3 regions of the Priestia sp. GS2 genome follow, and region 2 is predicted to be linked to each of the others. Evidence: a T-box and tRNA genes for the amino acid it is inferred to sense, from the RefSeq annotation. Region 2 holds a T-box; the other regions hold tRNA genes.
The links. A T-box is a leader RNA that pairs with one kind of tRNA and senses whether it is charged. The one in region 2 lies ahead of V2145_RS01370 (valine--tRNA ligase), so its partner is inferred to be a tRNA-Val.
Positions count from the first base shown of each region.

Region 1: it encodes a tRNA-Val, which carries the amino acid that the T-box ahead of V2145_RS01370 (valine--tRNA ligase) is inferred to sense. The anticodon was not compared.
Region 3: it encodes a tRNA-Val, which carries the amino acid that the T-box ahead of V2145_RS01370 (valine--tRNA ligase) is inferred to sense. The anticodon was not compared.

Region 1 covers NZ_JAZGJX010000001.1:3,136,122-3,138,333, reverse strand. Annotated here, with positions in the region: rRNA gene V2145_RS15930 (23S ribosomal RNA) at 1-871, shown strand, start outside; rRNA gene rrf (5S ribosomal RNA) at 1,052-1,167, shown strand; tRNA gene V2145_RS15920 (tRNA-Glu) at 1,177-1,251, shown strand; tRNA gene V2145_RS15915 (tRNA-Val) at 1,274-1,349, shown strand; tRNA gene V2145_RS15910 (tRNA-Tyr) at 1,362-1,445, shown strand; tRNA gene V2145_RS15905 (tRNA-Gln) at 1,452-1,526, shown strand; tRNA gene V2145_RS15900 (tRNA-Lys) at 1,531-1,603, shown strand; tRNA gene V2145_RS15895 (tRNA-Arg) at 1,610-1,686, shown strand; tRNA gene V2145_RS15890 (tRNA-Pro) at 1,692-1,768, shown strand; tRNA gene V2145_RS15885 (tRNA-Gly) at 1,792-1,865, shown strand; tRNA gene V2145_RS15880 (tRNA-Ile) at 1,870-1,943, shown strand; gene V2145_RS15875 (IDEAL domain-containing protein) at 1,978-2,212, opposite strand, start outside.
Region 2 covers NZ_JAZGJX010000001.1:269,085-271,296, forward strand. Annotated here, with positions in the region: gene ysxE (spore coat protein YsxE) at 1-300, shown strand, start outside; gene V2145_RS01365 (hypothetical protein) at 315-518, opposite strand; T-box leader at 699-942, shown strand; gene V2145_RS01370 (valine--tRNA ligase) at 1,025-2,212, shown strand, end outside.
Region 3 covers NZ_JAZGJX010000001.1:41,292-43,503, forward strand. Annotated here, with positions in the region: rRNA gene V2145_RS00180 (23S ribosomal RNA) at 1-529, shown strand, start outside; rRNA gene rrf (5S ribosomal RNA) at 685-800, shown strand; tRNA gene V2145_RS00190 (tRNA-Val) at 812-887, shown strand; tRNA gene V2145_RS00195 (tRNA-Thr) at 898-973, shown strand; tRNA gene V2145_RS00200 (tRNA-Lys) at 979-1,054, shown strand; tRNA gene V2145_RS00205 (tRNA-Leu) at 1,073-1,160, shown strand; tRNA gene V2145_RS00210 (tRNA-Gly) at 1,177-1,251, shown strand; tRNA gene V2145_RS00215 (tRNA-Leu) at 1,264-1,354, shown strand; tRNA gene V2145_RS00220 (tRNA-Arg) at 1,364-1,440, shown strand; tRNA gene V2145_RS00225 (tRNA-Pro) at 1,445-1,520, shown strand; tRNA gene V2145_RS00230 (tRNA-Ala) at 1,526-1,601, shown strand; tRNA gene V2145_RS00235 (tRNA-Met) at 1,627-1,706, shown strand; tRNA gene V2145_RS00240 (tRNA-Ser) at 1,719-1,812, shown strand; tRNA gene V2145_RS00245 (tRNA-Met) at 1,833-1,907, shown strand; tRNA gene V2145_RS00250 (tRNA-Asp) at 1,911-1,986, shown strand; tRNA gene V2145_RS00255 (tRNA-Phe) at 1,996-2,071, shown strand; tRNA gene V2145_RS00260 (tRNA-His) at 2,080-2,155, shown strand; tRNA gene V2145_RS00265 (tRNA-Gly) at 2,165-2,212, shown strand, end outside.

The sequences.
Region 1 (2,212 bases), 2.9 Mb from region 2:
GAAGATGCAGGTTACCCGCGACAGGACGGAAAGACCCCGTGGAGCTTTACTGTAGCCTGATATTGAATTTTGGTACAGCTTGTACAGGATAGGTAGGAGCCTGAGAAGCCGGAGCGCTAGCTTCGGTGGAGGCGTCGGTGGGATACTACCCTGGTTGTATTGAAATTCTAACCCGCAGCCCTGATCGGGCTGGGAGACAGTGTCAGGTGGGCAGTTTGACTGGGGCGGTCGCCTCCTAAAGAGTAACGGAGGCGCCCAAAGGTTCCCTCAGAATGGTTGGAAATCATTCGTAGAGTGTAAAGGCACAAGGGAGCTTGACTGCGAGACCTACAAGTCGAGCAGGGACGAAAGTCGGGCTTAGTGATCCGGTGGTTCCGCATGGAAGGGCCATCGCTCAACGGATAAAAGCTACCCCGGGGATAACAGGCTTATCTCCCCCAAGAGTCCACATCGACGGGGAGGTTTGGCACCTCGATGTCGGCTCATCGCATCCTGGGGCTGTAGTCGGTCCCAAGGGTTGGGCTGTTCGCCCATTAAAGCGGTACGCGAGCTGGGTTCAGAACGTCGTGAGACAGTTCGGTCCCTATCCGTCGTGGGCGTAGGAAATTTGAGAGGAGCTGTCCTTAGTACGAGAGGACCGGGATGGACACACCGCTGGTGTACCAGTTGTCTTGCCAAAGGCATCGCTGGGTAGCTATGTGTGGACGGGATAAGTGCTGAAAGCATCTAAGCATGAAGCCCCCCTCAAGATGAGATTTCCCATAGCGCAAGCTAGTAAGATCCCTGAAAGATGATCAGGTTGATAGGTCAGAGGTGGAAGCACGGTGACGTGTGTAGCTGACTGATACTAATCGATCGAGGACTTAACCAAATTAGAAAAGCGAAGGCGACTGTTCAATTGTGAAAGGCGTTGGAGCTTCTGATAGGGAAACCGCTTTTTGGTTTCAATAACAGAAGTGAAACGACCGAACAATTAGGAGCCGTAGCTAGACAGTAAACTTAGTACTCAGCAAAATGTTATCTAGTTTTGAGAGAATAATCTCAATTCATGTCTGGTGGCGATAGCAGAGAGGTCACACCCGTTCCCATGCCGAACACGGAAGTTAAGTTCTCTAGCGCCGATGGTAGTTGGGACTTTATCCCTGTGAGAGTAGGACGTTGCCAGGCATTTAAATTGGCCCGTTGGTCAAGTGGTTAAGACACCGCCCTTTCACGGCGGTAACACGGGTTCGAATCCCGTACGGGTCACCACTTATTTTTATATAAGAAATTTGGAGGATTAGCTCAGCTGGGAGAGCACCTGCCTTACAAGCAGGGGGTCGGCGGTTCGATCCCGTCATCCTCCACCATTTATTTAAGCTGGAGGGGTAGCGAAGTGGCTAAACGCGGCGGACTGTAAATCCGCTCCTTCGGGTTCGGCAGTTCGAATCTGCCCCCCTCCACCATTTTATTGGGCTATAGCCAAGCGGTAAGGCAACGGACTTTGACTCCGTCATGCGTTGGTTCGAATCCAGCTAGCCCAGCCATTAAGAGCCATTAGCTCAGTTGGTAGAGCATCTGACTTTTAATCAGAGGGTCGAAGGTTCGAGTCCTTCATGGCTCATATTAAGCGCCCGTAGCTCAATTGGATAGAGCGTTTGACTACGGATCAAAAGGTTAGGGGTTCGACTCCTCTCGGGCGCGCCATAGAACGGGAAGTAGCTCAGCTTGGTAGAGCACTTGGTTTGGGACCAAGGGGTCGCAGGTTCGAATCCTGTCTTCCCGACCAGGAAATATTCTTGACTTATATATGCGGGTGTAGTTTAATGGTAAAACCTCAGCCTTCCAAGCTGATGTCGTGAGTTCGATTCTCATCACCCGCTCCATAACGGGCCTATAGCTCAGCTGGTTAGAGCGCACGCCTGATAAGCGTGAGGTCGGTGGTTCGAGTCCACTTAGGCCCACTAAAAAAGAGCATCTAGTTAAGATGCTCTTTTTTCATGTAGATGTTCTTAAAAGAGATTGATATTGAAGAGACAAGTCATAAAATGCAGTACGATCTCGTTCATCTAATGCATAGTTAATTTGCGTTTCTAAAATGGTTTTTTTGTGTTTAAATAAGGCATCGTCAATAAGCATGTCAATGTACATATCAAGCACGTTATCAGCTTCGCGAATTTTTCTTTTGCGAGCGAGGGATTTCATCATCTCGGCGTACGATTTTTCATTGTTC
Region 2 (2,212 bases):
TATCCGTTAACGAGTTTAGATAGCTATGAGTGGTTCGCAACGTATGAGAAGCATTTTGCACTGAGAGAAGAAGAACGTTTACTTTTGCATTCCTATCTTGCTTTTCCAGAACCTTTATATCAGTGCATCATGCAGTATCGCCATCAGCGCTATAAAACAGAGCTGGAACATATGCAATCATTGATTCGAGCATACTGGCTGACAAAAAATATTGAGCAAGTCAACATTAAAATCTTTGAAGTAGACCAACAGAAAAAAATAGCAGCAGAAGCGGCTGCTAATGCCCAATCGACTGATTGATTCGATTGGGTTTTTTACATCCATTCTAAATAGAGTGCAATGGTGATGAGTGCAAAAATGGCAAGAAGGAAAACGTCGAACGTGGTGGGGAAAAAAAGCGTTCGAATTCCTTGAATAATCGTGAGGGGAATAATAAATTGTGCACACGCTGCTCCAACTGTTTTAAACCAGCGCTGTATTTGATAAGAGTTAAACTGTAAGTTGGTTCGTTTTCTCATATTCCATAGGCTCCTTTCCTACCTGCAGACCGTTACATAATAATGTATGAATCATGGGCGCTAGGTGTTCAGTTTTTTTGGTAAGATCCGGGGCGTTTGTGAATAGAATCAGAAAAAAATGGAGAAGATTATTGACGACTTCATATTTTTTCATATAGTATAATTAAGAGAAAATCATATGAACATACAGTGAGTAGGAAGAGTACAAACTAAAGCACCTTTAGAGAGAGAAATCAATAGCTGAAAGATTTCTTAGGAAGGCTTATTTGGAAGGTCGCCTATGAGTAGTTTTTTTGAACAGACTATGGTCTAAGTAGAAAAAACCGGTTAATAAACCGTTATGAAATGAAGTGTATAGACGTCTTTACGGGAGAAGTCTATAAAAAAAGGTGGTACCGCGAAATCAACTCCTTTCGTCCTTTTATGGAAGAAGGAGTTTTTTTATGTTCATTCGAGCTTTCATATATTGAAAGCTATATAAGAAATCATACATGGAGGTACAGAGTATGTCAGAACAAGAAGTAAAGCTTTCAACGAAGTATGATCCAAAATCCGTTGAAGAAAATCGCTATCAATATTGGTTGGATGGTAAGTTTTTTGAAGCCACAAACGATGCTGAAAAAGAGCCTTATACAATCGTAATTCCACCCCCAAACGTAACGGGTAAGCTACACCTAGGGCACGCTTGGGATACAACGTTACAAGATATTTTAACGCGTATGAAGCGTATGCAGGGCTATGATGTTCTATGGTTACCTGGGATGGATCATGCTGGTATTGCTACACAGGCAAAAGTAGAAGAAAAGCTTCGTCAAGAAGGAAAAAGTCGTTATGATTTAGGACGCGAAAAGTTTGTAGAAGAAACGTGGAAGTGGAAAGAAGAATATGCTAGCTTCATTCGTCAACAGTGGTCCAAGCTAGGTCTTGGTTTAGATTATTCTCGTGAGCGCTTTACGTTAGATGAAGGCTTGTCAAAAGCCGTTCGTGAAGTATTTGTTAAGCTATATAAAAAAGGCTTAATTTATCGCGGGGAATATATTATTAACTGGGATCCAGCAACAAAAACAGCTCTCTCTGATATTGAGGTTATTTATAAAGATGTGCAAGGTGCATTTTATCATATGCGCTATCCGCTTGCGGACGGTTCTGGACATATTGAAATTGCAACAACTCGTCCAGAAACAATGCTAGGTGATACAGCAGTCGCTGTTCATCCTGAAGATGAACGCTATAAACATTTAATTGGTAAAACAGTGAAGCTTCCAATTGTAGGTCGTGAAATCCCTATCGTTGGTGATGATTATGTAGATATGGAATTTGGTTCAGGTGCTGTTAAGATTACACCTGCTCATGATCCAAACGACTTTGAAATCGGGAACCGCCATAACTTAGAGCGCATTCTTGTGATGAATCAAGACGGTACAATGAACGACAAAGCAGGAAAATATGAAGGTATGGATCGCTTTGAATGCCGTAAACAAATCGTAAAAGACTTACAAGAAGATGGTATTTTATTTGAAATTGAAGATCACATGCACTCTGTAGGTCATAGTGAACGTAGTGGAGCAGTTGTAGAGCCTTATTTATCAACTCAGTGGTTTGTGAAAATGCAACCCCTAGCTGATCAAGCAGTTGACCTTCAAAAGGGAGAAGAAAAGGTTCAGTTCGTTCCAGATCGTTTTGAAAAGACGTAC
Region 3 (2,212 bases), 230 kb from region 2:
AGGGACGAAAGTCGGGCTTAGTGATCCGGTGGTTCCGCATGGAAGGGCCATCGCTCAACGGATAAAAGCTACCCCGGGGATAACAGGCTTATCTCCCCCAAGAGTCCACATCGACGGGGAGGTTTGGCACCTCGATGTCGGCTCATCGCATCCTGGGGCTGTAGTCGGTCCCAAGGGTTGGGCTGTTCGCCCATTAAAGCGGTACGCGAGCTGGGTTCAGAACGTCGTGAGACAGTTCGGTCCTATCCGTCGTGGGCGTAGGAAATTTGAGAGGAGCTGTCCTTAGTACGAGAGGACCGGGATGGACACACCGCTGGTGTACCAGTTGTCTTGCCAAGGCATCGCTGGGTAGCTATGTGTGGACGGGATAAGTGCTGAAAGCATCTAAGCATGAAGCCCCCCTCAAGATGAGATTTCCCATAGCGCAAGCTAGTAAGATCCCTGAAAGATGATCAGGTTGATAGGTCAGAGGTGGAAGCACGGTGACGTGTGTAGCTGACTGATACTAAATCGAGGAGGACTTAACCAAATTAGAAAAGCGAAGGCGACTGTTCAATTGTGAAAGGCGTTGGAGCCGTAGTTGAGACAGTAAAAAAGTACTCAGCAAATTGTTATCTAGTTTTGAAAGAATAAAAATAAAAAAAAGTCTTGATTTATTTCGAAAATGTTGTATAATATAATATGTCTGGTGGCGATAGCAGAGAGGTCACACCCGTTCCCATGCCGAACACGGAAGTTAAGTTCTCTAGCGCCGATGGTAGTTGGGACTTTGTCCCTGTGAGAGTAGGACGTTGCCAGGCTGTTATATAATGGAGGATTAGCTCAGCTGGGAGAGCACCTGCCTTACAAGCAGGGGGTCGGCGGTTCGATCCCGTCATCCTCCACCATGAATATGTTGCCGGTGTAGCTCAACTGGTAGAGCAACTGACTTGTAATCAGTAGGTTGGGGGTTCAAGTCCTCTTGCCGGCACCACTTTCGAGCCATTAGCTCAGTTGGTAGAGCATCTGACTTTTAATCAGAGGGTCGAAGGTTCGAGTCCTTCATGGCTCACCATTTTAAATACACACACATGCGAGGGTGTGGCGGAATTGGCAGACGCGCTAGACTTAGGATCTAGTGTCTTTACGACGTGGGGGTTCAAGTCCCTTCACCCGCACCATTTAATTTCATAATGCGCGGAAGTAGTTCAGTGGTAGAACACCACCTTGCCAAGGTGGGGGTCGCGAGTTCGAACCTCGTCTTCCGCTCCACAAATAAGTCCTGCCGGGGTGGTGGAATTGGCAGACACACAGGACTTAAAATCCTGCGGTAGGTGACTACCGTGCCGGTTCAAGTCGCCGGCCCTCGGCACCATTTTAATAAGCGCCCGTAGCTCAATTGGATAGAGCGTTTGACTACGGATCAAAAGGTTAGGGGTTCGACTCCTCTCGGGCGCGCCATAAACGGGAAGTAGCTCAGCTTGGTAGAGCACTTGGTTTGGGACCAAGGGGTCGCAGGTTCAATCCTGTCTTCCCGACCATTTATGGGGCCTTAGCTCAGCTGGGAGAGCGCCTGCCTTGCACGCAGGAGGTCAGCGGTTCGATCCCGCTAGGCTCCACCAACTTCAAATACATTTCTGATAATATGGCGGTGTAGCTCAGCTGGCTAAAAGCGTACGGTTCATACCCGTGAGGTCGGGGGTTCGATCCCCTCTCCGCCGCTACCATATATAATATACGGAGGAATTTTTTAAGTCCGGCTGAAGGGATCGGTCTTGAAAACCGACAGGGGTGTTAAAGCCCGCGGGGGTTCGAATCCCTCTTCCTCCGCCATTATATTATTATCAAATTATCGCGGGGTGGAGCAGTCTGGTAGCTCGTCGGCTCATAACCCGAAGGTCGCAGGTTCAATCCTGTCCCCGCAACCAAATGGTCCCGTGGTGTAGCGGTTAACATGCCTGCCTGTCACGCAGGAGATCGCGGGTTCGATTCCCGTCGGGACCGCCATTATAAAAAGGCTCGGTAGCTCAGTTGGTAGAGCAAAGGACTGAAAATCCTTGTGTCGGCGGTTCGATTCCGTCCCGAGCCACCATCTATATGGCGATTGTGGCGAAGTGGTTAACGCATCGGATTGTGGTTCCGACATTCGTGGGTTCGATTCCCATCAGTCGCCCCATATAATTAAGCGGGTGTAGTTTAATGGTAAAACCTCAGCCTTCCAAGCTGATGTCGT